DNA from 4 places in the Lacrimispora cavernae genome. Region 2 is predicted to be linked to each of the others. Evidence: a T-box and tRNA genes for the amino acid it is inferred to sense, from the RefSeq annotation. Region 2 holds a T-box; the other regions hold tRNA genes.

Region 1 (7,915 bases), 700 kb from region 2:
AAGCATCGTGGCTATTTATACCCGTTACATTCCTGTCTTTTCATTTATCCTTTTCTTGACTCTATTCTTGATTTTTTCCGCCGAATCGCGCATCAATTTTCAATTACCATAACACCGTTTTTTGCCCCATTTGGATTTTTTCAGGCACTTTAAACCTGGTTTTCTGAGTGAACGCTCTTTTTCATGTACGGATAGAAAGTTGATTAAGTCTTAAAATCAGGAATGTGCACATAAAATGAATTAATTATTATCCTAAAATATAGTGTAATTCGTTGAAAGGGATAAAACGGCATGAAGGATGGGAAGTCGAAAAGAGGAGCAGTAGAAAAGGCGATTATTGTTATTGCTTCAATGGTGCTGGTTTACTTACTTATTTCCTTATATTTTACGAATCATTTCTTCACTAACACTGTAATTAACGGAGTAAATGTTTCCTTAAAGTCTCTGAAAGATGTAGACCAGAGTTTACAAGATCACATAAGAAACTATAAGCTGCAATTGGTAGAAAGAAATGGGGAAATCGAAGAACTATGGGGGAAGGAGATTGGCCTGGAATACAATGACAAAAACAATATTTCAGAAATTCTCCGCCAGCAAGATTCCCTCAAATGGATCATTTTATTATTTAGAAATCATGAAGAATATACCGGAGGGGTATTTTTTTATAATGAAACAGCTCTGGAAGATAAAATAAATAATTTACATTGCATTAATAACCTCAGAATTGAGCCGCGAAATGTGGATTTTAAGTATTCTGGCGGCTCATATGAACTGGTAGAAGAAGTATATGGGAATATTGTCCGGAAAGACCGATTATACATAGCCATCCGGTCGGGAATTTTGATGGGAGAGACTACCTTGGATTTGAATGAAAAACATTGTTACGAAAATCCCCAATACACTTTAATTTCTGACAAAGCGTTTGAAACCAAGAAACTCCTGGATAAGTACGTAACTACCAGTGTTACCTATAGCTTCGACAACTTAAAAGAACAATTAGACGGAAATATGATACACAAATGGCTCAGCGTAGATGATGATCTGGATGTGAAGTTAGACCGGCCCGAGGTAAAGAAATATGTGAAAGAATTAGGGGAAAAATATGATACGGTCGGAATTGCAAGAAATTTTAAGACCTCCACAGGGAAAATTATAGAGGTACAGGGCGGGCTTTATGGCTGGAAAATTGATCAGAAGGCTGAAACGGAAGCACTGCTGGAAAACATAAAAAATGGTCAGATACTTATCCGGGAACCAGTATATGCACAAAGGGCATTGTTCAGGTCTGAAAATGAAATAGGCAATACCTATGTGGAAATCAATATAACCAAACAGCATTTATGGTTTTATAAAGATGGAAAATTGATCATCCATGGTCCTGTGGTAACCGGAAATCCCAATACTGGAAATTCAACTGTGACCGGGACCAATATGCTTAATTATAAACAAAAAGATGCGGTCTTATCAGGCCCCGGTTATCAGGCCCCGGTGACATACTGGATGCCCTTTTATGGGAATATAGGGGTTCATGACGCCAGGTGGAGGCGTTCCTTCGGAGGTGAGATCTATAAAAGGAATGGAAGCCATGGCTGCGTAAATGCCCCATTTTATTTGGCAAAAATAATTTTTGAGCAAATCGGTGAAGGAACTCCGTTTATCAGCTATAAAGAGTAGGAAGCCAAAGCGGCTTCAATTAAAACCAAAGGGCCTGGTCCTTAGAAAGAAAACTAATTAATTATGGAAAACCGGTATAGCAGAAAACCGCTTGCAGGTTGCAAACGGTTTCTTGCTGTTATAATCATTATTTCTTTTTAACAGGATAGCAAACCTCGGTCACTAGTTCGTCAGGGTTCCGGGTTTGAGCCGGGCTGACATGATAGATGCAGAACATAGCTCCGTTAAATTCATAGCCATTATCATTTACCCAATTTGCCACCGCACGATTCACAGCGGTGAGCTGATCGTAGCTGCCTTTGTAAGTTGCCGAGGCAATTTCCACCACAGGCATTGTTTTAAATACAACGTGTTCTGTGTCCTGATAGCTTCCTTTTACTGTGAATTGGATTTCCACATCCATGTCGCTGTCTTTATACCCCTCGTCATGGAAGATTGCAAGGCTGCAGCAATTGTCGGCGGGCTGCAGCTGCTGTGGAGCTGTTTCTGTCATCATTAGGTTCCACAAGATTCCTTCCTGATCGTAGGCGGGAATCACCTGTCGTACACTGGCAACATAGCGCTCTGGCAGATTCTTTAATGTAACATTATAATTCATAGCAGTATCATCCTTTCTCAGCCGTTTGATGGCTGTGTCAAGGAGCAGCAAACGCCGGCCTGTTTCTTCGGCTTCCGCAAAAACCTCAGCCTGCTTTACGGCCAGAAAATCAGCCAGTGCCTGGGGATTATCGTAATTCTTCAGGATTTCTCCAATTGTGGCGAGGCCAAATCCCATATCCTTCAGGGAGCTGATTCTGCCTGCAACCGGCAGCTGATCCTCCCCATAGTAACGGTAGCCGGTAAAGCTATCTGTGGTTTTCGGCACTAGCAGGCCGATATCATCGTAATGCCGCAGCATCCGTATACTGATCCTTGACAGTTTTGAAAAATCACCTATTTTCAGCATTTTTATTACCTCACATATATGTGTTTTTTGAGCTCAACTATAGTATAGAGTATATCACAATGTGAGAGTCAATAGGGATTTGGATTTTTATTTTTGGCACCAGGGATGGATACATTTTGAGGAAAAGCATTGCCAATATTATACTTTACAATATTATATTGTTGAATCGATAGAGGCATTATTTGTACCAATTACTGCTTTAAAGAAGAAAAGTATAAAAAAGAAAAAAAGTACTTGATTATTTGCAAAAAGTATAGTACTATAATTGAGCGAATTGATTTACCAATTTGCACAATTGAAAAGCAGAAGTGGCGGAATTGGCAGACGCGCACGGTTCAGGTCCGTGTGGTAGCAATACCTTGAGGGTTCAAGTCCCTTCTTCTGCATGTGATGCTTAAATGTCCTGTGGAAAACACCGCAGGATATTTTTTGTTTTATTGTTAAAACATAAATACAGGGTGCTGCAAAATCAATGATTTTTTGCAGCACCCTGTATTTTTATAAATTTGTCATGCTCATGCCAGGTTCGTAAACCGCATATTGGCTGCGGCCGTGTTTCTTTGCATGATAAAGAGCAATGTCGGCCTTTTCATATAATTCCTCAAATACGGTCCCATCTTCCGGATAAGCCGCTGTTCCCAGACTGCCTGAAATATGCGCTTCCGGTTCCAGAGCGCTGCCTATTAGGCTGCATAAATTTTCCAGCCGTGCGTACAAATCCATGCTGTAAGCCACATCTTTTAATAATATGATAAATTCGTCGCCTCCCAGCCGTCCAAAGATGTCATCACGCCTTAAAGCCGATTTAAGCCTTGAGGCGGCCCGGTGGAGGGCCTTATCCCCAAACTGATGGCCGTAATTATCATTAAGCTGCTTGAAGCGGTCAATATCCAGCATAATAAGGATGTGATGCCCCTGGCTGTTTTTTAATGTGTTGCGTATTGCATGTATGGCAGTTGCCCTGTTTAGCAATCCGGTCAGAGAATCCTGTTTGGAAAGCTCCTGAAGCGTCAGGGCTTCCCGTTTGGAGGCGTCAATATCCTTAATCAGGATAAATGCCTTAATCGTATCGGTATAGGGATCGGAAACAATCTGCACCATTCCCAGCCCCCAGTACACGCTACCGTCGGGCCGTAAACGACGGTGCTCCAGCCGTAAAGACCGGTTTCCCCGATAGAAGTGGTAGAGCAATTGATTTTTATTAAAGAATTTGAGAAACATCTCCCGGTCTTCCTCAAAAATTTGATTCTCTGCAATGTAGGTCATAATGCTGGAAAAGGAATTGGAGACATATTCCGGCATGGTCTGTGTCATTTCCCCAATGATTTCTTCAAATAAGTCGAATTTTAAATTATATTCATAATAGCCGATGCAGTCCCTTTTCTGCTCGCGCATGTATTCCATCCACTTTTGATAAGCCAGCTCTTTTTCATACTGATCTGTAATATCCTGGTAGGATATGATTCCCCTGAGAGGCTTTTGCTCCTCAGTGCACACCAGTGAGTAATGAGTGGAAAACCAGTGATAATCACCTGTACCTGTTTTAAGCCGTGTAATGCATTTTCCCTCGGGTATCCCCTTTTCCATATTATTATAAAAATCCAGAAAGTCTATTACACTTTCTCTGTGTACAATTCCATTTTCAATAAGGAATTCAGGAGAGAGCGGCAGGGTGTAGGGGAAGGGGAAAGTTCTGGAAAATTCAGGCGAGGGGGAAAGGGTTCTGGAAGGAATGTCATATATGCTTACAAGGGATCCGGAATGCTGACTTGCCAGCCGGTATTGTTCTTCACGGATCCGTAAGTGTTCCTGGAACTTTTTCATACATGTGATATCGGAGATCGCACAGTACAATATTTCCTCCTCAGGGATATAATTCAGTTGTAAGGAACACCAGATGCAGCTTTTTTGTATTTTTGCTTTGAATTCCAACTCAAAGCTGGCTGCCTGGCCTGTCAGCTGGCTGCGTATTTCCGTCAGAAGCTCTGCATATTCTGATTCACATACCATGTCCTTAAGAGAAACAGGCGATTGAAACAATGTTTTAACAGCCTGATTGGAGTAAAGAATGGTAAAGTTTTCGTCGGTTCTAAGCTTCAGTATGCCGCAAGGAATGCGATCTAAAAAAGGTTCTCCGTTCATTTTCACTTTCTCCCATAAGTGCTATGAAAATAGAAATTGGCTTTATTAAGAATATATGAAGCATGTTGTCAAAAAATGCACAAAAAGATATAAATATAGTAAACATTTGGAAATAGATGGATACCAGCAGAAACGGACTCGATGGATTGGAGGATTTTGACAATTTAGAGAAGCAGAAGGAATGAAACTGGTTCTGGAGAACATGGTTAAAGAAGGCTGGAGCTGAACTGCTTTATCATACCGTCATACGGGCCGTGAATGGGAGGACCGCAGGATCTGGAATCGGAGATAGAAGGCAGAAAACAGGCACATGCCATTGTTGTTTTTATGAGAAAATACATCCCTGGATTTGAAAATGCGGTTATTGTTACCACAGGGCCGCATATCGGGATTCGGGAAAGCCGTAAGATAAACGGTGCTTATCGATTGACTGCATCCAATTTATTGCAGAACAAAATGTTTGAAGATGCCATTGCCCGTATACAAATCTGTGCTGCGATCCGCGTAACGCCCATACTGATGGCAATCAGTGAAGGGGCAGGTGCTGCTGCAGCGATTGCGGCAAAACAGGGAATTGGTATTGCCGCAATCGGCGCAGCACAGCTTCAGAATTTTTTTAAAGGATCATGGCGCTTTTCTTGACCCGTATGAATGAACGGATTTTAAGATCCTGAAAAGCAGATCGTGATCATTTACGGTAAAGGTACACGGGTCTGCCGCTTTCCATCTTTCTTTGAGGCTCACCCTGGATCAGCGGTATGGCGTATTCCAGAAAATCCGGGGTGATATCTGTGCCATTGCCGCAGATCCATTGGGCAGGGAACCGCTTTTCCTGATTGCACACTTCATTGACATCAACGGTGATGCATTCCATGGAATAGGGGGAATTTCCTGTGCGGCAAAAGGCGATCATTCTGCCTGTAATGCCTTTTAAAGCAGTTTTCACCCCTTCGGAGCCTGCCTGAACGGATTCTTCTATGTCGGTTGCAGAAGCAAGCATGCCGCTGCAGCGCTGGCTTACATTCAATTCAATGGAGCGGACCTTTACACCGAAACGGTCACGCACAAAGTTCTCCAGCATTTTACCGCTTCCGGTCAGCATTTTATGACCAAAGGTGTCCAAACGGACTTCATCCGCATATTCACATATGAATTTGCCCTGGGCATCGGAGAGTCCTTCTGAGATACAGATAATAACGGAGTTATGTTTATTAAGGGCTGCTTTGACATCTAATGCGAACTGTTCAAAATTAAAATCCGTTTCTGGAAGGTAGATAAGCAGGGGATTATCGCCCTCATATTTTCTGGCCAGCGCACTGGCAGCGGTGAGCCAGCCTGCATGGCGGCCCATCAACTCGATGATGGTGACGGATTTTTGCTGATAGACAGAAGCGTCCAGAACGATTTCACGGACGGTATCGGCCACATATTTGGCAGCACTGCCGTATCCGGGAGTATGATCTGTTAAAATCAAATCGTTGTCAATGGTTTTGGGAATTCCAATGAAACGGATGGTGCTTCCATGATGGTCTGCGTAGCGGGAAAGCTTGCTTACTGTATCCATGGAATCATTACCGCCGATATAAAAGAAATATCCGATATCCATAGCCCGGAATTTTTCGAACAGAGCCGGATAAAAGGGAGAAGACAGATCGTCAGGGAGTTTGTAGCGGCAGGAGCCTAAATAAGCCGCAGGTGTTAATTTAAGAAGCTCCAGTTCTTCTTCTGTCAAGTCACCTGTTAAATCCATATAATTACCAGACATGAAGCCTTCTATGCCATTGATCATCCCGTAAACCCGGCCGATTTCTTCATGAGCCATTCCTTCTTTGATGACGCCGTAAAGGCTTGCATTGATCACAGCGGTCGGTCCGCCGGATTGTCCTACGATTGCATTTTTCTTCATGTATAATATCCTCCAAGTTTGCATATGCCACTGGCACCTTCCCTATTCTATAATAGAAAGAGTTTCTTTGCAACGGTAATTTCGGGAAATAAATGGCCCATAAAAAGGGAGGAGCCGGTGAAATGTGACTTCCACCGGCCAGTTATGAAAAAAAGTTTTAATTTTAACAAGTATTGGAGTTCTTCTTGTTACTGTCTTAAGTATAGAGCATAGATGTGAAAAAAGTTTGTAGAAGCTGTAAATAAATTTTGTACGTCTTGTGAAGAAACTGTGAATGAATAATATTAGTTTATTGTAAGTGATAACTGCTGATTTATGTAATGATAGCCAATTATAAATGAATAATTATGAAATTAGAGGATTATAAAATCGCACTGGTGGTAACATGCTATACAGCAAACTATGCAACACTATAAAAGCTTTTCTATTTCTGTTCTAAACCATTCAATGTCCATGTGAGTGTAAACTCTATCTGTTAAATCTTTTATAGAATGTCCCATAAATTTTTTCCTGGCATATTCATTAATACCGTATTCTTTTGCGAATGTAGAAAAAGCATGCCTGCCGTCATGTAGTACATGGCCCCAAATGCCAAGTTCGGATTCTATCTTCAACAGAGAGTTTCTAAATGAATTTTCAATGTATCTATACGAATCGTGAAATTTTTGAGTTCTTCCAAACAACATAGGTCTGCCTATGCCAATGGCTTCATGGTAATACTTTTGAATGATTGGTAATACCTATGGATGAATCTTTACAGTATTCTTTGAATATAACTGATTGATATCATTGAAAATGCTTAACTTTTTAGTAACAATATGTTAAAGTAAAATAGAAGTATGCAAAGAAAAGCGCTGCGAAAGGACAAATTATGATAAATTTTTCTGAACAAGAGATAAAATTAAGGAGTGAGAATTTACCGAAATGGGAAGAGAAAATACGATCATTGTTTTCTAATAATATTCCAGTTCACGCTGAATGGAAAAGTCAAAAAGAAATTGTTCACGTATTAAATACAATCAGGTCGTGTAAAGAAATAACTTTCATGTATTATCCCCAAGGTGGCAGTCTTCAATTATGTGGAGCCAGTTTGTCAAAATATAATGGTTTCATAGAATTGAATTTTAATGGCTGTGATCAAATTTGCAAACCCCAAAATATAATATTCGAGAACATAGATAATGATTACGAGTGGTGTTATTTCAGATTGAATTTAGAAAAAGTTGATTCTTGTTTGGAACATGAAT
Region 2 (7,915 bases):
GGCGCTGCCGCCGATGGTGACTGCAACCAGGACCCAGATGGATGGAAGTCCCACGGAATTTCCCACTACATGAGGGTAGATAAAGTTTCCTTCCACCTGCTGAAGCACAAAGAAGATGATTAAAAAAATAAATGCATCCAATGGCCTTACCATCAGCATTAAAAACGCCCCGATGGCACAGCCGATAAATGCTCCGAACATCGGGATCAGGGCTGTAAATGCAATCAAAACGCCGATAAGTATCCCATATGGAAGGCCAAAGGCCGTCAGGGTCAAAAAAAACATACTCCCAAGAATGACTGCTTCCATGCACTGTCCCGTAAGGAAATGGGAAAAGGTTTCAGAAACCAGCGTTAATATCTCAAGCGTCCGCAAGGATACCTCTTCCGGAAGAAATGCCTTCATCAGCTTTTGTATCTGCCGTGAAAGAGTTTCCTTCTGAAGAAGAATATAAATGGCAAAGACCAGGGCGATTAAAAAGGCGGTCATCCCACTGATAATGGAAAGAGCGGCCGACACGGTGGAAGAAAGTACCGAACCCGCTCCGGCGGATAAAAATCCAACCACCTTTTCCAGAAAGGATTTCCAGTCAATCTCAATGCTGTTGATATAATCCGTGATTTCAGGGTTCTGGACAAACAACCTCTCCGCTTCCTCTTTAATACCTGCAAGAAACGCCGGAATGCTGTTTTGCAGGCTTATAGCGGTATCAATAAGCTGAGGCAACACAACAAAAATAACAAGCAGCAGGAGTCCAATTACAAACACAAGGGTAAGGCAAAGGCTTAATGGCCTGCGGATTTTGTTATCTTTCCTTACCGGCAGCAATTGTTCGATCCTGCGCATCGGCACATTGAGGATAAAAGCCATAACGCCTCCCAAAAGAAAGGGCGAGATAAATCCCACCATCTTCATCGCCAGGGCAAACAGGCTGCGATAATTCCAGCCTGCCACCACAACGATTACGGCAAATACGATCAGGCCCCGTATTTTTTTAATTGTACTGTCATTAAATTCCATCATACTCTCCTTTTATGACTCCTCTTCAAAAGCTTGTCTGATATCTTTCTGTAAGGCCTGAAAGGTGCCCTGGGCCATCAGGGAGCTTCCACCTCCCCGGCCATTTAATCTTCCATTTAATGCTTTGCTCAACACTCTCATGTCCTTCTGACCGCTTCCAAGTGCATACTGAAAGACACCCTCATCTCCGGAACATGCCAAAACAACGCTTCCCTTCCCTCCTTCATACAGCATCGTGCAAAACTGTCTCAGCTGTACCGGGGATAAGTCACGTTCAAAAACCAGAAGAGGCGCATCCTGTTCGGGATAATCTTCGGCCTTTCTTTCTAAAAGTTCTTTGGAAAGCTGTCCGATTCTTCCATCCTTTTTCTGCCCTTCTTCTTTCAATCTGTCAACTGCCTCCAGGAGATGATCCGGTTTTGCCGACAGCAGGACGGAAATTCCGGACACTGCCTTCTGTTTTTTGCGGTAATCTTCCAGAGCCATCCTTCCACACAGCATGGTCACCCTGACACCGCCCTTATAATGAATCATCCCGGTCACTTTCAGAATGCCGATTTCTCCTGCAGTCATCACGTGAGTTCCACAGCAGGCACACACATCACCTCCCGGGAATTCAATCAGCCGGACTTGTCCGGTCAATTCCTTTTTGCTCCGGTAATCGATGGTTAAAAGCTCCTCCTTTGACGGATAAGATTCAAGAACCGGAATATTCCGCCAGATGAGTTCATTCACTTGTGTTTCTGCCGCTTCTATCTGTTCCATGGTCAGGATTCCGTTAAAATCAACGGTCACCTCATCCTTTCCCATGTGAAACCCTACGTTATCAAGGCCATAATTCTTATGTACGATTCCCGACAATAAGTGCTCTCCGGAATGATTCTGCATGTTGCAGAACCTTCTCTCCCAGTCTATGATTCCAGTCACCCTGCTGCCCGCCTTTAATGGCTTATCCGTAATATGGACAATGCCTTCCGGCCTTTCCCTGACATCAAGGACTGCCGCCTCCCCAAGAGTTCCTATATCAGCCGGCTGGCCGCCGCCCTCAGGGTAGAAGGCTGTCCGGTCCAAAAGCACTTCAAATAAACTGTCCTTTCCCTGCCTGCAGCCAGTTACCTCCGCTTCAAATGTTTTAACATAAGGTCTGTTATAATATAATTTTTCCATCTTTTGCTCCTTATTTCTCTGTTGTACTAATTATACACAACAATTGGATAAGTTCAATCATAACAAATCTAAAATTTTAAGAAAAAATGGAAACAGTGGCAAGCTGACATTCATACACTTACATTGTAAACAAATTATTTGGAGGAACCAATATGAGTGATCTGGCAGCAACTAACTGTGGGTGCGGATGCGATTGCAACACCGGAGGCAACAGCGGATGTGGATTTAATCTAATTTGGATTATCCTTATCCTGTGCTTCTGTGGCGGCGGCAGCGGCGGTTGCGGCGGCGGTTGTGGCGGTTGCGGCGGCGGTTGCGGAAATGATGGATGCAGTTGGATTTGGATCATCATTCTTCTGTGCTGCTGTGGCGGCGGCGGCTTTGGCGGAAATAACTTCTGCTGCTAAGCGAAACATAAAACAGGGCCCGATCTTTTCACAGATCGGGCCTTGTTTTTATTTGCTAACGACTCTGACCATTATTTTTTACAGGCCTTTGAAAAGAGCTCTGGCTGTTTACTCCTTTTAAAGGGCTCCTGTTCTGTTTCTTTTTCATACAATCCTCATCAATTTCATATACTGCATTACCATCTATGATCAATCGGCTTTTCATATCTAAATCACTCTCCTGTAATACTAATATATGCAGACGCATATATTGTCAACAAGAAAAGTAAGGAATCTTATGCCATGAACAACGAGCAAAATGTACGTGCAAATGATCTGGACTCCCTTATCGGCGATAATCATCTACAGATGGTGAAGGCTGCCCTGCCTTATATGAATGTTCCCCAGCAGCGTTTTATGTCCTACTTCGTTAAAATAAACGAGCTGCGCCGCACCGTTAATCTTTTTGAAGAAGGAGAAGTCGCTGCCATGGGGCTGGGTTCTTCCGGGGAGAATGACCGGGCCAACGACCCCATTGACATGCTGAATACCATAAAGCCCTTTGCAAATCCGTCGGAACAGGATTTCATTGACCTTATCATCAACTTCTCTCAGGGCCTTCGGATGGCTAACTCCTACCCGGACCCAGGCCCGGTACCAAGTTCCACCATTCCGGTTCAGGCCCAGGCCCAAACCCAATCCGAAACACCTCCAAACAAGCCTGCGGGTAACCACCGGCAGAATAATAACCCATTTGGGCGGATACCTCTGGACCAGCTCAAGAATTTCATGCCGCCGGACCAACAATCCCGTTTTGAAACCATGCAGCTTATGATGTCCGCCATGCAACAGATGAATTAATCCATATTTTTTCCCTGGCTCCCTTACCAAATCCCATAGAAAGGAAGAAAAATAATCCATGAACTTCAACTGGAAACAAGACCCCAGACTAAGAAACATGAATCCGCAAAAGCTTTCCATGCTGTCTGAATTTGCAAAGCGGGTAGAATCCACTCCAAAAGACCAGCTTGTTCCAACCCTTCTAAACTTAAATGCGGAAGCAAGCCGCAAAGGCATTCAATTTAATGATGAAGAAACCGACCTTCTCATCTCCATTATGAGCGCAAACATGAGTGCTAACGAGCGGAAGCGAATAGAGACCATGCGGATGCTATCTAAAAATTTCATGAAGCGCAATACAAAATGATAATAAGGACATTATGGGCGATACCAGTGGGGCTCCGCCATAATGTCCTTACTTTGCGCAAGCAGTCAAAAATTATTTGCAAACAATATTCACAATTCTTCCAGGAACATAGATTTCCTTAACAATCGTTCCGGTTATCTTATCCGGGATCAAAGCCTTACCTGCTTCAATGGCCTCTTCCTTTGATACGCCTGCAGGAAGCTTTACCACTGCTCTGGTCTTTCCGTTTACCTGGACTGCAACCTCGATCTCATCATCCTTCATGGCCTCTTCATCGCATTCCGGCCACTGTGCGTGGAATACGGAAGTCACGCCGCCAAGCTGCTGCCACAGCTCCTCGCCAATATGAGGAGCAAAAGGCGCAACCAAAACCACAAAAGCCTTTAAAGTTTCTTTGTCAATGCCGCCGGTCTTTTTAGCCAGATCGATCAGTTTATTGTTATATTCCATGAATCCAGAAATTACCGTATTTAAGTTAAACTGGTTGAAACGCTGTTCAATATCAAAAATCAGCTTGCTGCGCAGACGAAGCATTTCCCTGGTAGCTTCCACATCCTTATTGCTGCTTTCCACAACCAGATTCCAGAAGCGGTGTAAGAAACGGCTGACGCCTTCGATTCCTCTGTCATCCCACTCTGCATCTAACTCCGGCGGCCCTACGAAGAGCTCATACATACGGAGAGCATCGCAGCCATAGTCACGCACCAGATCATCGGGAGATACCACATTTCCCTTTGACTTGCTCATTTTGATTCCATTTTTTCCGTTGATCATACCCTGATTGAACAGCTTGGTAAATGGCTCATCAAAGTCTACCACACCGATGTCGTTTAAAAACTTGGTATAGAAACGGGAATACAGAAGATGAAGTACAGCATGCTCCACGCCGCCGATATACATATCCACGGGAAGATACTTTTTCGCTTTTTCCTTGGATACCAGTTCATTTTCGTTTTGGCTGTCCACATAGCGGAGGAAATACCAGGAGGAACCGGCCCACTGAGGCATGGTGTTGGTCTCTCTCTTAGCAGGAGCGCCGCACACCGGACATGTGGTATTCACCCATTCCTCAATATCTGCCAGTGGAGATTCTCCCGTACCGGTAGGCTGGTAGCTTTCTACTTCCGGAAGGGTAAGAGGAAGCTGGTCTTCCGGAACCGGTACGTTGCCGCAGTGCGGACAGTGGATAATAGGAATAGGCTCTCCCCAGTAGCGCTGTCTGGAAAATACCCAGTCACGAAGCTTAAAGTTTACGGTTTTCTTTCCAAGGCCTCTTGACTCGATCATTGCAGGAGCCTCTTTTTTAAGGATGGAGGATTCCATTCCGTTCCACTCACCGGAATTGATCATGGTTCCGCTGGCATCCGTGTAGGCTTCTGTCATGTTTTCGATTTCCTTGCCATCCTTTGAGATAACCTGGATAATAGGAATGTTGAACTTCGTCGCAAACTCAAAGTCCCTGTCATCATGGGCCGGCACGCACATGATGGCACCGGTACCGTAATCAGCAAGCACATAATCGGACAGCCAGATGGGTACCTTGGCACCGCTTAAAGGATTTACCGCATAGCTGCCGGTGAATACGCCGGTCTTTTCCTTATCCTGAAGGCGGTCCACGTTTGATTTCATGGAAGCATCGTAGATATATTTCTCAACGGCTTCTTTATTTTCAAGGGTAGCGAGGCCAGCGGCAAGAGCGTGCTCCGGCGCAAGTACCATAAAGGTAGCCCCGTATAAGGTATCAGGTCTGGTGGTATAGACTGTGATGCTCTCTTCTCTTCCGTCCACCTTAAAATCGACCTCGGCTCCATAGGATTTTCCAATCCATTCCGACTGCATCTTCTTGACCTTTTCCGGCCAGTCAAGCTTATCCAGATCATTTAACAGACGGTCTGCATAAGCAGTAATTTTTAACATCCACTGTCTTAAATTTTTCTTTGTAACACTGGTTCCGCAGCGCTCACAGCAGCCGTTTACCACTTCTTCGTTTGCAAGTCCTGTCTTACAGGATGGGCACCAGTTGATAGGGAATTCCTTCTCATAGGCCAGTCCCTTTTTAAACATCTGAACAAAAATCCACTGGGTCCATTTATAAAACCCGGGATCCGTGGTGTTAACTTCCATATCCCAGTCATAGACGGCTGCGATCTCATTGATCTGACGCTTGATGTTCGCTACGTTTTCCGCTGTTGATTTTGCAGGATGAACTCCCATTTTGATGGCGTAATTCTCTGCAGGAAGGCCGAAGGCATCCCAACCCATGGGATGAATCACATAATGTCCCTTTAAAATCTGATATCTGCTCCACACATCGGAGATTACGTAACCTCTCCAGTGGCCTACATGAAGGCCGCTGCCTGACGGATATGGGAACATATCCAGACAGTAGTATTTCTCTTTCTTCCCATCGTCAACATTGATGGGGTTCTTTGCCCAGTTCTCACGCCACCTTTTCTCAATGGCGCTGTGGTTGTAGGATGCTGCCATAACAAATTTCCTCCTTTTGCAAAAGGGATTCTCCCTGTTTCAAATGTGTTATCTGGCTCATTGGCCGTAAAAATAAAAAATGCGCCTCCGACCGTTAAAACGGCCATAGAGACGCAGGATCTACCGCGTGGTACCACTCTATTTCATACAAGGTTCGTATGCTCTCACTGGATATGGCAAAGCATATCCGCCCGCTTTAACGGTCGGGACACCGGCAATGCCTACACAGAAGCTTCCTTCAGCACGCTACTCAAAGGCCAGTTCAGCCGCCATCCCCAACCGGCTTCCACCCTCCGCCGGCTCTCTGTATGTTTCAGACAGCTTACTACTCCTAATCAAAGTATTTTTGCTAACTACAAATGTAACATAATTGGCGAAATGTGTCAACCGTCTTTTACGAAATCTCCGAAATAACAAAGGTTACGGCAGAAACCGCAAAAAACAGGATCATTCCAAGATTTAAAAAAAGTACTTTAAAAGCCCCTTTGCCCCAGGTCTCCACAGGCCCCGGATGGAACACCAGTTTTTTTTGACTGGTAAAAAACAAAGCGGTTCCGGCAAAAACTGCTCCAAGCATAAATATGGAATAGCCTATCGTCAGCATCAGATTCTCTCCGATTTTAAGCGCCACAACAGAGCCGAGAAAATTGATTGCCATGTGAAAAATAATGGTATAGCGAAGTCTTCCCGTCTTAATATAAATATATGCAAACACCAGGCCAATTCCAAACGCATAAAAGAACTGATAGAAATTCCCATGACTCAGGGCAAAGACAACACTTGATACCAGGATCGCCGCCTTGTCTCCATAAAGCCGGATCCGGTCGATCAAAATTTTGCGAAACAAAATCTCCTCACAAACAGGAGCCATTATTACCATGGTGAGAAAAATCGCCCAGGTGCTTAAGCCCTTCATCACCTCCTCTACCGGGTTGATCATAGGCTTTCCCAAAAGGGTGCTTACAATGGCCATAAGGGCCCGGCCAATGAGATTTCCGAAAAACAGGGCGCTCATGCAGATCAAAAATCCAGAAACAAGCATTCCTGCCCTGGCCTTTTGTACCTGGGGCCTGCATAAAACCGGCATATCCTTCACAATGATATAGGCAACAATTCCTCCCACAACGTAATTAGCCAGGGATACAATCAACATATACCAGTTACCAAAGGTTATTTCTATTCCAATCCTGGACAATGCAAGAGCAATGACCCCTATCTCAAGCTGTATCACAAGCGTCACAAGGAGGAATGCTCCGTAACCGATGCCCACTCTTGTAAATGCTTTCCACGCATTTCTTTTATCTTCCACAATTTCATACCTCCTGCCAGTAGGTATCAGTTTATCACAGATCAGAGAAAAGCGCAATTATTCCAGAACCCACATTCTGACGAAATAAGAATCTGCTTTGCAGGCTCCCGCGCCGAAGCGCGTTTGCTTTTTCAGCCATATTTCCTTATGACGGGGTGCGCATCCCGAAGAGTTTTTATATCATAGGACGCACTTTCTATAATATAAAAAAGACCCGGAAGAAGCTCGGTAAAATACCTGCCCCTCCGGGTCTTTCCTGTCTTTTAAGATTCTACTCTGTCAATCTTGGAAGCCCGCTCCTCTATTTCTCTCTTCTGAACATCTCCTGGAGCCAGTTCA
Region 3 (7,915 bases), 270 kb from region 2:
CCACACGGATCATGGCTATCTTGATAATGTCTGCCGCAGTGCCCTGAATGGGAGAATTCATGGCAACCCGTTCCCCAAAAGAGCGCTGCATGAAGTTGGAGGATTTCAGTTCAGGAACGGGACGGCGTCTGCCAAACATGCTGACCGCATAGCCCTGTTCTTTTGCCTCAGCCACAAGACCATCTAAAAATGATTTCACTCCCGGATAGGTTTCAAAATATTTGCTGATGTATTCCGAAGCCTCTTTTCTGGTGATGCTTAAGCCCTCACTCAATCCAAAGGAACTGATTCCATATACAATACCGAAGTTTACAGCCTTTGCGTTCCTTCGCTGAAGAGGAGTCACCTCATCAAGGGGAACATGAAACACCTGGGAAGCCGTGATGGCATGGATATCCTCCGCCTGACGGTAGGCCCCGATCAGGCGCTGGTCTCCTGACATATGAGCCAGCACTCTCAGTTCAATCTGGGAATAGTCCGCATCAACAAACAGGCAGCCCTCCTGAGGCACGAAAACCTTTCTGATTTCCCTTCCCAGCTCCATTCGGACCGGAATATTCTGTAAATTAGGTTCCGTACTGCTGATTCTTCCTGTAGCTGTGATCGTCTGGTTAAAGGTTCCGTGAATCCGCTCATCCGGACCAATGTAGGCTGCCAGCCCGTCTGCGTAAGTGGAATTTAATTTGGTCAGCTGTCTGTAATCCAGGATTAAGTTGACCGCAGGCCAGTCAGATGCCAGCTTTTCCAATACATCCGCTGCTGTTGAATAACCGGTTTTTGTCTTTTTTCCTCCCGGAATCTTCATATGGTCAAAAAGTACCTCTCCCAGCTGCTTGGGAGAATTGATGTTAAAGGTTTCTCCCGTTTCTTCATATATCTTCTGCTCCAATTCTGCAATACGGACCTTTAAGCGGTCGCCATATTCTTTCAGGCGTTCCCTTTCCACACGGATTCCTGCTTCCTCCATATGAAACAGGCTGTAAATCAAAGGCATTTCAATTTCATAGAACAGCTTATCCATGGCTGCCTTTTTAAGTGACTCACAAAGCAGGTCATGACATTTAAAGGCCACATAGGACATATAACAGATGCAGGAAACAGCCTTTTCCCTGTTTTCCTCCAGCGCGTACTTAACAGAGCCTTTTCCCAAAAGCTCTGTTTTGGATGGGATGGAAAGGTCCAGGTAATCCTCCGCCAGATCATTGTATTCATAGGAATCCTTTAACGGATTTAGCAGATATCCGGCAACGCCCGCATCAAATACCGGGCTTTCCGGCATAAGCTTTAAAAACGCAAGCTGGCTCTTTAAATGAATGACAGTTGTCTGCCCTGCCCTTTTACAGATCTCCTCTGCTTTCTCTGCCAGGTATTCCGGCTCAAGAGTTCCCTGAGGGATAAAGCAGTACACTTCTGTCTCACTGAGGCAAAGAGACAGGGCTGATACGGCCTTGTCCTCAACCACCAGCTGCAGCCCCAGCCGGCTGCCGGCTGCGCACTTTAAGAATATGGACTCAGCCTCTGAAAGGTCTGTAACTGCATAGAAGCCTGATTCCAGGGACGGTTCCTCCTCTTCTCCCGGAAAAGAGGCCGGAACGAAATCCATATCAATAATTTTTTGAATCTCCGCCTGTTCAAGGGTTTTCGTATAATCCAGGCGGATATCGCAATCCCTGCGAAGGGCAGTAAGAGCTTCCTTCCGCCTTACTGCTTCCTGATTCCCGGTAAGTGCTTCCCGGATTCTCTGGGATTCTATTGCTTCTATATGATTATAAATATTTTCAACGCTGTGATGTTCCCTTATCAGCTGACAGGCAGTTTTCTCACCGATTCCCCATTCTCCTGCCAGTGCAAAAACACCTGCAAGAGCCTCTGGCTCCAGGCCAAATTCTTCCCGTACAAGCTCTGGGGAATAGGATTTAAACTCCAGTCCCTCTTCCCCGACAGCAGGAAGCTTAAGGGTCACATGTTCTTCTACTGCCTGTAAAAGCGTTCGCTCATCAGACAGAATCACGACTTCCCCATCTTCCTCCTGGCACCGTTTTGCCAATGAAGCCAAAATATCGGTTGAAGTATATCCTTCCTTTTTAAGAACAGAAATATCCAGGGTAAGCAGCGTTTCCCTTAACCCCTCGTCCTCCTTTAAAAGCCCTTCGTACACTGCTGTATTTTTATATGATTCCTTTTTACCTTCTGTTTCAGAATCAAAGGCAACAGCCAGGTAGTCCGCTTCTTTTGCCTCCAAAAGCTTCATGATCAGGCTTTGAATACCTTTCGCTCCATTGGAAGGAAGTCCATAAAAGGCGTTCCTTAGCATACTGCTTCCATCTACTAATACTATCTTTTTTCTGCTCATGTTTCCTCTTTCCTGCCCACGCTTTTTGGGCAAAGTTCGCCCCGCTATATCGGGCGTAAAGGTATACCCGCAGGGTACATTTTCCCATCATAGTAAGCCCCACTGCATCCAGATCCGGCATTGCAGAAGGACTGTAAAAATCAGCGCCATTGCGCTGACCGTAGCTACCGCATACCTGGCGATTTTAATACATCGAATGACCTGAAGCCTTTGTCTGGACTGTTCTATGGCTGACTCCAGCGCTCCTTTTATATTATAATTCCCCGTTTCAGAATCCAGCTCCCTGATTCCCACATCCACAGTAAAGTATATTTCCAGCTCTTCCCGGCAATCCGGACAGGACTCCAAATGTTCCAGGAATTCCCCCAGTTCGTCGTCCGTCAGTTCATCATTGATGTATGGCATGACCAGACGTTCTACTTCCTTACATGTCATGGTCCTGACACCTCCTTAAATACATCTTCTGTCTATCATACAATATATTTTGTTCATTTTCAATTTAATAATCACAAAAAAACACTTGCCAAATGGAAAATCCTATGATAAAATAATGAGCGTTGTAAGGAAATGCCGGCATGTCGGAATGGCAGACGAGGCGGACTCAAAATCCGTTGATGGCAACATCGTGTGGGTTCAAGTCCCACTGCCGGCACTACACCCTTGGCAGGGAGCAAGGCTCTGGAGATCTGAGAAAATCAGATTTCCAGGGCCTTTTCTCTGTCTGGCAGCACCCATTTCCAATAATTTCCTATTTTTTTCTTAATTCGGGGAAAATCCCGGCCACAGCCCCAATATTTGTGATATACTGTAAAAAATCCGCAAAAATGAAGGAAGGTAATCCTATGAAACGAAGCACAGTTATCCCAGCCCTTTTCATCATCTGCGCCCTGATTTTAAGCGGCTGCGGACAAAAGAATTATGTTAAGACCAATTTGCCAGGCACCTCTGCCGCTGCGGACGGAGAATCCGAGCCCTCTGCCACGGAAGCATCAGAGCCTGTAAAAATCGAAAACCCTGATAATCAGGCTCAGCAAATGGAAACAAACAACAGCACTTCTTCCTCCGGCATCACTGCTGTCCTGCACACCTATAAGGAAGGAAATGTTTCCATTGAATATCCTGCTATCTCTGGTTTGGAGGATAGCGCAGCAGAGGAAAAAATCAACTCTCTGTTAAAAAGCAATGCCCTGAAGATATTAAAGGCCTATTCCATCAACAAAGAAAAGGACAGCCTTTCTGTTACAGCCAAGGTAAACTCCGTAGACAGGAAGCGGATCACTGCCATATACACCGGACTTATTTCCGGGGCTGGAGCAGCTCATCCGGTCAATGTGTTTTTTACCAACACAGTTGATATATCTCAGGCAAAGAATATAAGACTCAAAGATTATGCCGATCCAAATGTGCTGGCTGAATACATCCGTTCCGATGACTGCCAGTTCTACGATGCCTCTCCTGAACTTACAGAAGCCTTAATTCCTTTCCTTGCTCAAACAAGTCAGGAAACATATGCGACAATGTTCAAACAAGCGGATTTTCCCATGGAATCAGTATCCTCAGACTCCACTCCTGCTTTTCCGGAATCCTTCAGCTATGAAGATCACGGCACCATTATTATTTCCATTCCAGTTCCTCACAGCCTGGGGGATTTTGCGCTGATAAAATATACTCCTGAGACAAAATAGGAAAAATAGTTGCCTTTTACCCCTTTCTTTGATAAAATAGGACGGAAAATAAAAAGAAATGGGGTAGAATAATGAGTAACAACGAAAAACTGACAACCCGGGATTATCCGCTCAGCATCCAGCACCTGTTCCCTATATCCGGCGCTGCCGTGCATACCCTTACTGATAAGCTTCATTCCATCGCCGGCATTATTTTCTTTAAGTGTTGGCGCCTTAGTATTCCACTGCTGTACTAAATTTAAGGTTCCTGTATTCCCTGGTTCCTCCTTCGCTTTTCCGGCCGCTGCTACCGCAGTTATCCGACCGGAAGGAACCGTGATCCCAGGAAATCGGCCTTTAGCACAGGGTGGAATTATTTTTGCGGTATTTTGACTTGGATTCCCACAGCTTGGAGAACTTAATGTTAAAGCAAGCCCCATTTCATGAAACATTTCAGGTCTGTTTCCAGCAGTCATAATCGGAGTTCTTAGGAACCCCATATCGCCGGAAACTCCTGATACACTAAGAGAATAAAGAAAGGATTTAAAACTATTATGGACTTTTCAATGGACAATGTAACTGTTTTTACCCACCCGCTTATTCAGCACAAGATCTCTATTTTAAGAGATAAGAGGACAGGAACCAATGAGTTCCGCGCTCTCATCGAAGAGATTGCAATGCTGATGGGATTTGAAGCTTTAAGAGATCTCCCCTTGCAGGATGTAGAGGTGGAAACTCCCATTGAGACCTGCATGACTCCTATGATTGCCGGTAAAAAAATGGCTGTCGTTCCTATTCTTCGTGCAGGACTGGGCATGGTCAACGGAATCCTGGCCTTGGTTCCCTCCGCAAAAGTGGGCCACATCGGCCTTTATCGTGATGAAGTTACCCATGAACCTCACGAATACTACTGTAAGCTGCCAAGCCCTATTGAGCAGAGAACCATTGTTGTCACCGATCCCATGCTGGCAACCGGAGGTTCCGCAATCGCTGCTGTGGATTTCATTAAACAGCACGGCGGAAGGAATATCAAGTTCATGGCCATTATCGCTGCTCCAGAAGGCTTAGAGAAGCTTCGTGAGGCACATCCGGACATACAGATCTACATCGGACATCTGGACCGCCAGTTAAATGAAAACGCCTATATCTGTCCTGGCCTTGGTGATGCAGGGGATAGAATCTTCGGTACAAAATAGCAGACAAAAAAGAAATTCAAAAAACGCGCATTGATTTGGCATATTAAGCCGCTTCATGCGCGTTTCTTTTAGATATTTTTATCCGATTCCTTTATATAGAATGCTAAGTGCAAACACCAATGCAGCAAGAAAAACATAAACGAATTTTGCAGTAAAAAGATAAGCTGCCCCTAAAGGCTTCTTCCGTCCCCTGTTTAATTCTTCCATGATCCTGCCGTCTTTTAAAACCCAGTAAATCATGATGGAGCATAAAACAGCACCAAAAGGAACTACGTATATTGTTATCAAATCCATAAAGAATCCCATATACGGCTCATATTCTATGAAAAGCCCGGGAATAAATACTGCGGCCCCTACCAGGAAAATGGACTTTTTACGGGACAAGTGAAGGTGGGTCTGAACAGCCTCCGAGCACACCTCAAGCATGTTTACCAAAGAAGTCACCCCGGCAAACAACACAGAGAGGAAAAACAGCACTGCCACCCATCTTCCTGCCGGAATCATGGAAAATACCTTTGGGACTGTGATGAACATAAGGGGAGGACCGCTTGCAGGATCCATCTGGAAGGCAAAGACCGCCGGAATAATGGCAAAACCAGCCAAAAGCGCTGCAATTGTATCAAGTAGCGCGGTAGTAAGGGCTGCCTTGGGAATATCCTCCTTTTTATCCAGATAGCTTCCGTAAATGACCATTCCGGAGCCTGTAATGGATAAGGAAAAGAATGCCTGTCCCATGGCCATCACCCAGGTTTCCGGCTTCAGTAAGTACTCCCACCTGGGAACCAGCAGATATTCATAGCCGGCCAGAGAGCCTGGAAGAAAAAACACCCGTATTGCAATGATCGCAAACAAAATAAAAAAAGACGGCATCATGATTGCATTCACTTTTTCAATGCCCTTTAAAACGCCCCCTGTCAGTACTGCTACAGTAATGACCACCACAAGAAAATGCCAGGGCACACTGCCGAATTTTCCTGTCATGCCGGAAAAGTATTCCTTTGCATCCGTATTCATCATTACACCGGTCAGGGAACCAAACAGATACTTAAGAACCCAGCCTACAATAATAGCATAGCCAATGGCAATGCCAAGAGAGCCAATCAAAGGAATGGCTCCAAGAAATGCTCCGCCCTTTTTTCCTCTGGTCTTCATGGCATAATCATAGGAACCAATAGGGCCTGTCCCAGTCAGCCTTCCAAAAGCAAACTCGCCGGAAAGCCCGACTATACCAAACAAAAAAATAAAGCCGAAATACACCAGTAAAAAAGCAGCTCCCCCATACTGCCCCAGGCGGTAGGGAAACATCCAGATGTTCCCCATACCTACCGCAGAGCCAACAGAGGCGAGAATAAACCCGATCCGTGAACCAAAGGTACCGTTCTTCGCCGCAGTGTGTTGTTTATCCATTGTATTGTTCCTTATTCCTCAATAATTTTTTTCTCTACGATTTCTCCCTGATTCTTATAGATGGAATTCGCGTCAACACAGCTTCTGACACAGGAAAGAGGATAAACAATGGATTTCGGTCCGATTACGGTTCCTGGATTTAAGACTGCACCGCAGCCAATTTCAGTGAAATCGCCAATGATCGCGCCGAATTTCTTAAGTCCTGTCTCAATATCCCCGTCTTCTGCATGAACTGTAACAAGAGACTTATCGGTTTTTACGTTGGAAGCCAGAGAAGAAGCGCCCATATGAGACTTATAACCTAAAATGGAATCTCCTACATAGTTATAGTGAGGAACCTGTACACCGTCAAAAAGAATGGAATTCTTAATTTCAGAAGAGTTTCCTATTACAGCACCTTCTCCTATGATGGCATTGCCTCTGATGAATGCACAATGACGGATCTGTGCGCCCTTGCAGATGATTACATGCTCACCCATACAGGCTGTTGGCGGAAGATTTATGGATTTATGAATCCACACCGCTTTTCCTACGTGAACATACTCATCCTTTGGAAGACGCTCTCCCAGGGAAACGATGAAGTCACTGATTTTCGGAAGAATTTCCCATGGATAAGTGGTCTGTTCAAATAATAATTTGGCTATGGTATGGGTGGTATCAAATAAGTCCTGGTTTGTCATATCTTCTTTTTTCATTTTATAATCTCCTATTTTTGTTTTTTATAATTAGCTGCCGCAGCATCAAATACACCATGCAGATCGTAATGATTGTTGAGCCTTAAAACTCCTGCGGTCCGCCCGGCAACAAAATTCTCCAGTTTCTGCATATATTCTTCCGGGGTAATGGTCCCCTCGGCCACATAATTCAGCCCTTTTTCCCAGCTTGCCGTCAATTCCGGATTAAGGAGCTGTCTGATGGAAGCATTGACTACATCAAAAATCATTTCTCCCAAAAGAGTGGGAACAATTACCTGAGTCTTGCTGTTTAAAGAAAGATACTTGATATGAAACAGCTTTTTTAAAATCTCAGCCCGGGTAGCACTGGTTCCTATTCCGCTTCCCTTTATCTGGGCGCGGAGCTCTTCATCTTCTATAAGCTGTCCGGCGTTTTCCATGGCTAAGATCATGGAACCGGATGTATAGCGCTTGGGCGGGGAGGTTTCTCCTTCCTTAATCTGCAGCTTTTTAAGAGAAAGCTTCATCCCCTTTTTCAGGGTTCCAAGCATGGCAATAAATGCGGGATTATCCATTTGATTTTGAGAGGATTCCGGATTGTTTTCCTCCTGTCCGCTGTCT
Region 4 (7,915 bases), 1.0 Mb from region 2:
CTGCTTGATTCACCGAGAACTGAATTATTAATCTGGTTGTAGGCAGTAACAGTCAGCTGGCGTCTGCCGTTTCCAGGTGAGGTGATGGTGGTATCCGGAGAGGAATTAAGAAAAAAGGTCTGGTCGGATATAAGATTGTCTGCAGGAAGCCAGGCATGAAAGGACATAGGTTCATTATCTACACTCCTTATCCGTATACGCCAGATTCCGGGAGTGGTGTCCTGAAAGCGGACCAGGATCATCTGGTCTCCGGTTTCCTCTTCAAACAGATAGTTGTTGATATAAAGTGTAGTAGGAGTGAATACAAAGTTGAATGTTCTGCAGTCGCCGATGGCAGGATAAACCTGTTGGGTGGATTCCCTGTTTGGTGAGGAAATGTCAATAGAAAGCCGTGCAAGAGAATATGACCAGATTTCCATGCCAAACATTTTATCATTTTCCCCTATTCTCAATTCGAAATCATTGTAATAAGGCTCTAATAAGGTGGAATTAAAATAATGTCTTTGGCTATTTCCCTCATTACCGGCAGAGACGGATATGCCGATACCGGGCTGAATTGACAGGTCATTTAGGTAACCGCTTAGAGCGCCTCTCCCGTCATGGCCTCCCTGGTTGCTCCCAACGGCAAAGCAGGTGACCACAGGGCGGTTAAATCTTTCCTGAATGGTAAGGGAATAACGAAAGCCGAGCATAAGATCGGATTCCTGAAAGCATAAAGCATCATCGGGAATAAAATAAAATTTTCTTAGATTTTGTTTTGCTTCCTTCAGCTTTACGATCACCAGGTCAGATTGAGGGACTACCCCGCTAAAGGCTTCCAGTATATTGGGAGTACCGGCGATAACGCTTGCAATGGCTGTTCCGTGTCCGTTGGTGTCTGTTGTTGGCACAACGGATAAGGGGTCTTCAGAATTCAATGCAGCATTGATTGTATCCCGGCTGTATTCCGTACCAAAGGTAAACGTATCAGGTGGAGTACCCTCCTGCTGAGTCTGGTCCCATATGGTGAGGATACGGGTCGAACCATCGCTGTTGCGGAAAGCAGGATGCTGGTAATCAATACCTGTATCAATGACTACAACAATTACGCCCTGTCCGAACAGAGCTAAGGCAGGATTTCGCTGCACCTCCCCAATACCGGTCTGCTCAAGACTGACTGTAGAAGTGGGGGTATATATAGCCGGAAAAGTGTGATAGGGATAATTTACCAGATCGCAGGTGTTTATGTCTACAGTCGGGACATGCAGCAAGGAATGCCGGTTATTTAAATAGGTAATGTTATCATCACTGGGAGCTGAAACCACTGGATTGGTAATGATTAAATCATAATAATTGTTATCCAAAACTTTTTTCACAGTTAAATCTCCTTGCTGTTACTGACAGCAGCAATCATGTATTAAGCAAAATGAGAGAGGCTGTCTGAAATTGGGCTGTCCTGGCAGTGATGCCGGGCTGATATGCATGTTAAATGATATGGCAGCAGACGAAAAAATATGAGAGATGGATTGGCAGATCTTCCACAAAAGGCAAAAACACCGGGAAGACTTGTATTTACAAGAAATCTCGGTGTTTTTATCAGGTCAGGAACAAAAGAAGAGAGAGGAGGAATCCTGTCTTTTGGAAGCTTATTTCCACAGCTTATGTTCGCTTATTATAATTGACTCCTCCAATGATCCAATCATTTCTACTGAAATTGTGTTTATCACGGTCCTAAATGTCTCATTGCACTTAGAAACATCAAAATAAGCCCTTTCCAGTTTTTCTATAGAGTGCAGATTTCCAAGAGTTAAATGGGGACAATAAGGCTGTCCTTTGTTATACTCCCTCAATACACCGGAATATAGCCTTTCATGGATTTTAAGAATATGTTCCTTTCCTTCTATAATATTTAAAAATAAATAATTCCCAAATTCATCAGGCTGCTTCGAAACTCCATGGAGAGTGATTTCAAAGGGTCTGATATTCATAAGCTTATCATTTAAATGTCTGTTTAATTTATCATTACTAATGTTGCTTTGAAACGGAAAAACTAAAGTGATATGCGGTTTAACAAGAGCGGATAATGGGTCGTATTGATCCCTATAGAATTGAATCACATCCATGTTATGAAACTCTGGAAATATCATGATTGTCCTTGTATTCATATTGACGCCCCTTTCTAGATCTATGCTTCCTTTTATTTTGTGGCAGGTATGCTTTGGTTAATCTTTCGGCTGATCGCTGAGAAAGTTAACAGGGGCGGTAATAACAGCCTTCTTTTTCTGATATTTCCGTAACCGCCATTTTGCGGTTTTTCCCATTGTTTTACCGGCTGTGACTGCGGAGGGACTGAAAAGATAATCTTGATAGTTATGAGTTAGTAAGATAATATATTATTTATGAAGGACTGGGAAAGGAAAGAATTATGGAAGATAAAAAGTGGCTTGAATGGGCGGTTGAATTGCAGGCAATTGCACAGGCTGGACTGTATTATACGAAGGATTGCTTTGACCAGGAACGGTATGAGAGGATCCGGGAGATTTCGGCTGAAATAATCAGCAGGCAATCAGAAATGCCTGTTAAAAAGGTCAAAGATTTATTTTGTTGTGAAACAGGATATCAAACTCCCAAGATAGATTCCAGGGCTGCTATTTTTAAGGACAACAGGATTCTCCTGGTAAAAGAAGCCGATGGAAAATGGTCATTGCCAGGAGGCTGGGTCGATGTGAATTTATCGGTAAAAGAGAATATCATAAAAGAAGTCATGGAAGAAGCCGGTCTCAATGTCAAGGTCGAAAAAGTCATTGCTGTGCAGGACAGAGAAAAACATAATCTTCCTGCCTATGCCTATAAGGTTTGTAAAATTTTCATACAGTGTTCCGTTCTTGGCGGTTCATTTAAAGCAAATAATGAGACTACAGACAGCCGGTATTTTTCACTGGAAGAATTACCGCCCCTTGCTACGGAAAAGAACAATGCAGAACAAATAAAAATGTGTTTTCAGGCTTTTTCGGAACGAGACTGGAAAACAATTCTGGATTAGGTATCCGGCAGGTGACTGCAGTGAAATTATTAGGCTGCTGACCATAATATTAGGTCAGCAGCCTTTTTGATCCCAAAACAAGCTTCATATTATGCTTATAACAGTAAGTTATGAATATTTATGTAATAAATTTTTAGGAATATGACAATAGTCATTAGGGCACCTATCTAACCTATCTTGATGTTCATCTGCACTTTTAACGTAATTCATTAGCGGAAGAACTTCCACTGCAATTTTGTCCCTATCTGCTCTTTCTGTTATATAATTCTTGGCATCTTCCAAATGTCGAGGCACTTTACTATATACCCCTGTGCGGTATTTTTCTCCTACATCATTACCTTGTTTATTCACACTGTAAGGATCTATAATCTCAAAAAAATAATCCATTAGTTGAGAAACAGTTACTATTTCAGGGTCAAATTCTGTTTTTACGCATTCAGCATAACCATCATACCCGCCTTCGAGAGTATTTGAATAACCATTTGCTCGTCCTGCTTGAGTATTAATAACACCTTTTAGTGTTTTGATAAATGCTTGTACACCCCATAGACAGCCACCTGCAAAATATATTGTTTCAACCATAGTATTTACCTGTTTTCTTTCATCAAATATAAATAACTTTCATGAGTAGAATACCACCATACTTACTAACTATCAATCAATATTAATTTTCCAATGTGCAGTAATACTTTAAATCCTAATTCAGTCCAAAAGATGGGTGATTTATATAAGTCGATCTTTGAGTAAAAAGAATTTGATTAAATATGATATTATTAAAGTGCTGGGATAATTGGTGACGGTATGAAGGAGACTTAGCCTTATTATAGAAGATATACGTTTAAATGTTTGTGCTGATTATTTTAAGTGAGCCTGTAATAGTAAAATTGTGGCGGTAGTTTTTATGAGAGTGGAGCCTGACTATGAAAATTTTATGGAATCTCTTTGCATGAGCTTTTGTTTTATATTTGTCTTGGAAAAATGACTCCTTTTTCTTGACAATTTTACAGTCAAATGGTATCATCTATGTTGTTGTCAGCGGGTATGGCGGAATTGGCAGACGCGCCAGATTTAGGTTCTGGTGGGAGACCGTGCAGGTTCAAGTCCTGTTACCCGCATGATTCTACTTTGATGAAAATACCGGAGTTCCTTGTAAATACAGGGGGGCTCCGGTATTTTGTTTTTTCGGCAATGCTTCTGATTCCTTGCCGTGTTACATTTTCAAGAATCATAATTATGAATTTAAATAATATTAATCGTAAAGAACTCATATTTATCCTCAATGCAACTTTAATGCCGGTCGGAACAAATCTTACCATATGCGGCTATCGACTGGTATACATGGCAGTCTTTGACGAGTATAATGCAGTCTTCCATCTTTCAAGCTTGCCCGTGGAGTGAGCAGCATCAGTTTCGGCATCAAAAGTTCGGCCAACGGGATCGATGTTTAACAGATATTCAAAGAACTTATATTCATTAAAAGTTATGGCTGAGGAAATGAGCATGAAGAATAAGACTGCATAGCCTTTCATCGTTTGAAAAACCACTAAAAGACGCTTGATATAAGGAAGACTCTCAGAAGCACAAACAAATGGCGCAGGTATAATGTTGAAAATGATTTATCTAATTGGACGATATTAAATACGCAAAGATGAATATACAGGCATTTAAACTCTGTAATATAGAAGAAAAACATTGATATGTACCATATTGTATTATATTTCGACTTTGCAATATAATGTTTAAAATATTAATTTGAAAAATTTCAAATTAAATGTTGACTTTTGTCAAATGCTTTGGTATGATATAACTCGCCGCTGAAAACGGCGGCAAATTTCTTCTAAAACACATCGATGAACGATGAAAAAAGTTTTGAAGAAAATTCAAAAAAAGATTGACAGAAACAACCAGTTATGATATCCTATAAAAGTTGCTGCTGAGACAGCGGCACAGGAAAAAGCACTTTGAAAACAGAAGATTGAACAGTATGTAAAACCCTGAAAATTCTAATAAAATAAGTCATGTTTGATGGCTTTGAATGAGAAAATTTCAGAACGAATACAAGCAATTGTATACGAACCAAACAACAAGTAAAACGGGAAATAAATTAGCTAGTTAGTTGATTTTGACCCCGGATTGAACCGAATGGCAAGTCCAAGCGGTACGCTCATGAAGCTTTGCTTCATTCGCTACCATTTGCTTCGCAAATGTTCGGAGATTCGCAAAAAAGTCCTTATGAAAGCGAGCTTTCAACAGACTTTTCTACAAATCACCGGCCGCTTTCAAAGACTATCTGCTTAAATTTGAGAGTTCGATCCTGGCTCAGGATGAACGCTGGCGGCGTGCTTAACACATGCAAGTCGAGCGAAGCGATTTTAAGGAAGTTTTCGGACGGAATTAAAATTGACTGAGCGGCGGACGGGTGAGTAACGCGTGGGTAACCTGCCTCATACAGGGGGATAACAGTTGGAAACGGCTGCTAATACCGCATAAGCACACAGTGCCGCATGGTACGGTGTGAAAAACTCCGGTGGTATGAGATGGACCCGCGTCTGATTAGGTAGTTGGTGAGGTAACGGCCCACCAAGCCGACGATCAGTAGCCGACCTGAGAGGGTGACCGGCCACATTGGGACTGAGACACGGCCCAAACTCCTACGGGAGGCAGCAGTGGGGAATATTGGACAATGGGGGAAACCCTGATCCAGCGACGCCGCGTGAGTGAAGAAGTATTTCGGTATGTAAAGCTCTATCAGCAGGGAAGAAAATGACGGTACCTGACTAAGAAGCCCCGGCTAACTACGTGCCAGCAGCCGCGGTAATACGTAGGGGGCAAGCGTTATCCGGATTTACTGGGTGTAAAGGGAGCGTAGACGGCAATGCAAGTCTGGAGTGAAAGCCCGGGGCTCAACCCCGGGACTGCTTTGGAAACTGTGTTGCTAGAGTGCAGGAGAGGTAAGTGGAATTCCTAGTGTAGCGGTGAAATGCGTAGATATTAGGAGGAACACCAGTGGCGAAGGCGGCTTACTGGACTGTAACTGACGTTGAGGCTCGAAAGCGTGGGGAGCAAACAGGATTAGATACCCTGGTAGTCCACGCCGTAAACGATGAATACTAGGTGTTGGGGAGCAAAGCTCTTCGGTGCCGCCGCTAACGCAATAAGTATTCCACCTGGGGAGTACGTTCGCAAGAATGAAACTCAAAGGAATTGACGGGGACCCGCACAAGCGGTGGAGCATGTGGTTTAATTCGAAGCAACGCGAAGAACCTTACCAAGTCTTGACATCGGAATGACCGGTCCGTAACGGGGCCTTCCCTACGGGGCATTCCAGACAGGTGGTGCATGGTTGTCGTCAGCTCGTGTCGTGAGATGTTGGGTTAAGTCCCGCAACGAGCGCAACCCTTATCCTTAGTAGCCAGCAGGTAGAGCTGGGCACTCTGGGGAGACTGCCAGGGATAACCTGGAGGAAGGTGGGGATGACGTCAAATCATCATGCCCCTTATGATTTGGGCTACACACGTGCTACAATGGCGTAAACAAAGGGAAGCAAAGGAGCGATCTTAAGCAAACCCCAAAAATAACGTCTCAGTTCGGATTGTAGTCTGCAACTCGACTACATGAAGCTGGAATCGCTAGTAATCGCGGATCAGAATGCCGCGGTGAATACGTTCCCGGGTCTTGTACACACCGCCCGTCACACCATGGGAGTTGGTAACGCCCGAAGTCAGTGACCCAACCGTAAGGAGGGAGCTGCCGAAGGCGGGACTGATAACTGGGGTGAAGTCGTAACAAGGTAGCCGTATCGGAAGGTGCGGCTGGATCACCTCCTTTCTAAGGAAGAAGAAGTAAGGGTTTTATATACTGTTGAGTCTTTGGTTTTCAAAGAAATAAAAAAGAATAATAGAAACACCAAGAAAGACAAAAGATTTCTGGTGCCGATGCGCTTAGGGGAGACACCCGTTCCCATCCCGAACACGATGGTTAAGACTTAAGCGGCCGATGGTACTATGCTGGAGACGGCATGGGAGAGCAGGTGGGTGCCAGATTACTTTATGGGGGTGTAGCTCAGTTGGGAGAGCACCTGCCTTGCAAGCAGGGGGTCAAGAGTTCGAATCTCTCCATCTCCATTTGGTGTAGTTACGAAGGTGTACTTCGAAAAGCTGACGCTTTTCTCAGTCACGGCGTTCCACGCCTATACAATGAAATACAAAACTGCTTATGAAAGCAAGCTTTCAACACAGTTTTCCATTCCATTGTGCACGCTTCTGATTGCATCACGCATGTACCTTGAAAACCACATATTGAAATATATCTAGATAAAGTTTTTATATGTCAAAGTATAAAGACAATATCAAGACATCCGAGGTGTTACATCTAACGATGTAACCAAACAAAACTCGTTAAAGTAACCGTAACGTACGGTGAAATAACAACCTAAGACCAGAGATACAACGCTATGTATCTTAGATTAGTAGCCCGCACCCGCAGGTGAACATCGAATTGGTTAAGCTATAAAGAGCACAGGGTGGATGCCTTGGCACTAAGAGCCGATGAAAGACGTGATAAGCTGCGAAAAGCTTCGGGGAGGAGCAAATATCCTTTGATCCGGAGATATCTGAATGGGGAAACCCAGCTGAGCAAACCTCAGTTGTCGTATGGTGAATAAATAGCCATACGTCGGGAACCCGGGGAACTGAAACATCTAAGTACCCGGAGGAAAAGAAAGAAAACTCGATTTCCAAAGTAGCGGCGAGCGAAATGGAAGGAGCCTAAACCAGTATGCGTGCATACTGGGGTTATGGACTGCAATAAGTGAGACGATTTGTTACCAGAACGGTCCTGGAAAGACCGGCCATAGAAAGTGAAAGCCTTGTATGGGAAAGCAATAGTCAGCGA

Evidence for each region. A T-box is a leader RNA that pairs with one kind of tRNA and senses whether it is charged. The one in region 2 lies ahead of leuS (leucine--tRNA ligase), so its partner is inferred to be a tRNA-Leu.
Region 1: it encodes a tRNA-Leu, which carries the amino acid that the T-box ahead of leuS (leucine--tRNA ligase) is inferred to sense. The anticodon was not compared.
Region 3: it encodes a tRNA-Leu, which carries the amino acid that the T-box ahead of leuS (leucine--tRNA ligase) is inferred to sense. The anticodon was not compared.
Region 4: it encodes a tRNA-Leu, which carries the amino acid that the T-box ahead of leuS (leucine--tRNA ligase) is inferred to sense. The anticodon was not compared.

The regions. Positions count from the first base shown of each region.
Region 1 covers NZ_CP157940.1:1,148,068-1,155,982, forward strand. Annotated here, with positions in the region: gene ABFV83_RS05465 (hypothetical protein) at 1-112, shown strand, start outside; gene ABFV83_RS05470 (peptidoglycan binding domain-containing protein) at 292-1,674, shown strand; gene ABFV83_RS05475 (MerR family transcriptional regulator) at 1,802-2,620, opposite strand; tRNA gene ABFV83_RS05480 (tRNA-Leu) at 2,923-3,006, shown strand; gene ABFV83_RS05485 (sensor domain-containing diguanylate cyclase) at 3,119-4,762, opposite strand; gene ABFV83_RS05490 (FAD-dependent oxidoreductase) at 5,021-5,404, shown strand; gene ABFV83_RS05495 (6-phosphofructokinase) at 5,451-6,668, opposite strand; gene ABFV83_RS05500 (hypothetical protein) at 7,079-7,354, opposite strand; gene ABFV83_RS05505 (hypothetical protein) at 7,540-7,915, shown strand, end outside.
Region 2 covers NZ_CP157940.1:1,852,560-1,860,474, forward strand. Annotated here, with positions in the region: gene ABFV83_RS08775 (AI-2E family transporter) at 1-1,020, opposite strand, end outside; gene ABFV83_RS08780 (alanyl-tRNA editing protein) at 1,033-2,187, opposite strand; gene ABFV83_RS08785 (hypothetical protein) at 2,340-2,594, shown strand; gene ABFV83_RS08790 (hypothetical protein) at 2,877-3,434, shown strand; gene ABFV83_RS08795 (hypothetical protein) at 3,493-3,780, shown strand; gene leuS (leucine--tRNA ligase) at 3,853-6,267, opposite strand; T-box leader at 6,372-6,615, opposite strand; gene ABFV83_RS08805 (CPBP family intramembrane glutamic endopeptidase) at 6,662-7,576, opposite strand; gene ABFV83_RS08810 (elongation factor G) at 7,840-7,915, opposite strand, start outside.
Region 3 covers NZ_CP157940.1:1,580,823-1,588,737, forward strand. Annotated here, with positions in the region: gene polA (DNA polymerase I) at 1-2,353, opposite strand, end outside; gene ABFV83_RS07540 (zf-HC2 domain-containing protein) at 2,441-2,788, opposite strand; tRNA gene ABFV83_RS07545 (tRNA-Leu) at 2,923-3,005, shown strand; gene ABFV83_RS07550 (hypothetical protein) at 3,196-4,038, shown strand; gene upp (uracil phosphoribosyltransferase) at 4,584-5,213, shown strand; gene ABFV83_RS07560 (sodium-dependent transporter) at 5,292-6,620, opposite strand; gene ABFV83_RS07565 (UDP-N-acetylglucosamine pyrophosphorylase) at 6,632-7,315, opposite strand; gene ABFV83_RS07570 (DNA topoisomerase) at 7,327-7,915, opposite strand, start outside.
Region 4 covers NZ_CP157940.1:2,871,749-2,879,663, reverse strand. Annotated here, with positions in the region: gene ABFV83_RS13600 (S8 family peptidase) at 1-1,355, opposite strand, end outside; gene ABFV83_RS13595 (2'-5' RNA ligase family protein) at 1,626-2,144, opposite strand; gene ABFV83_RS13590 (NUDIX hydrolase) at 2,402-3,022, shown strand; gene ABFV83_RS13585 (peptide-methionine (S)-S-oxide reductase) at 3,131-3,604, opposite strand; tRNA gene ABFV83_RS13580 (tRNA-Leu) at 4,058-4,137, shown strand; rRNA gene ABFV83_RS13575 (16S ribosomal RNA) at 5,319-6,850, shown strand; rRNA gene rrf (5S ribosomal RNA) at 6,948-7,065, shown strand; tRNA gene ABFV83_RS13565 (tRNA-Ala) at 7,074-7,146, shown strand; rRNA gene ABFV83_RS13560 (23S ribosomal RNA) at 7,522-7,915, shown strand, end outside.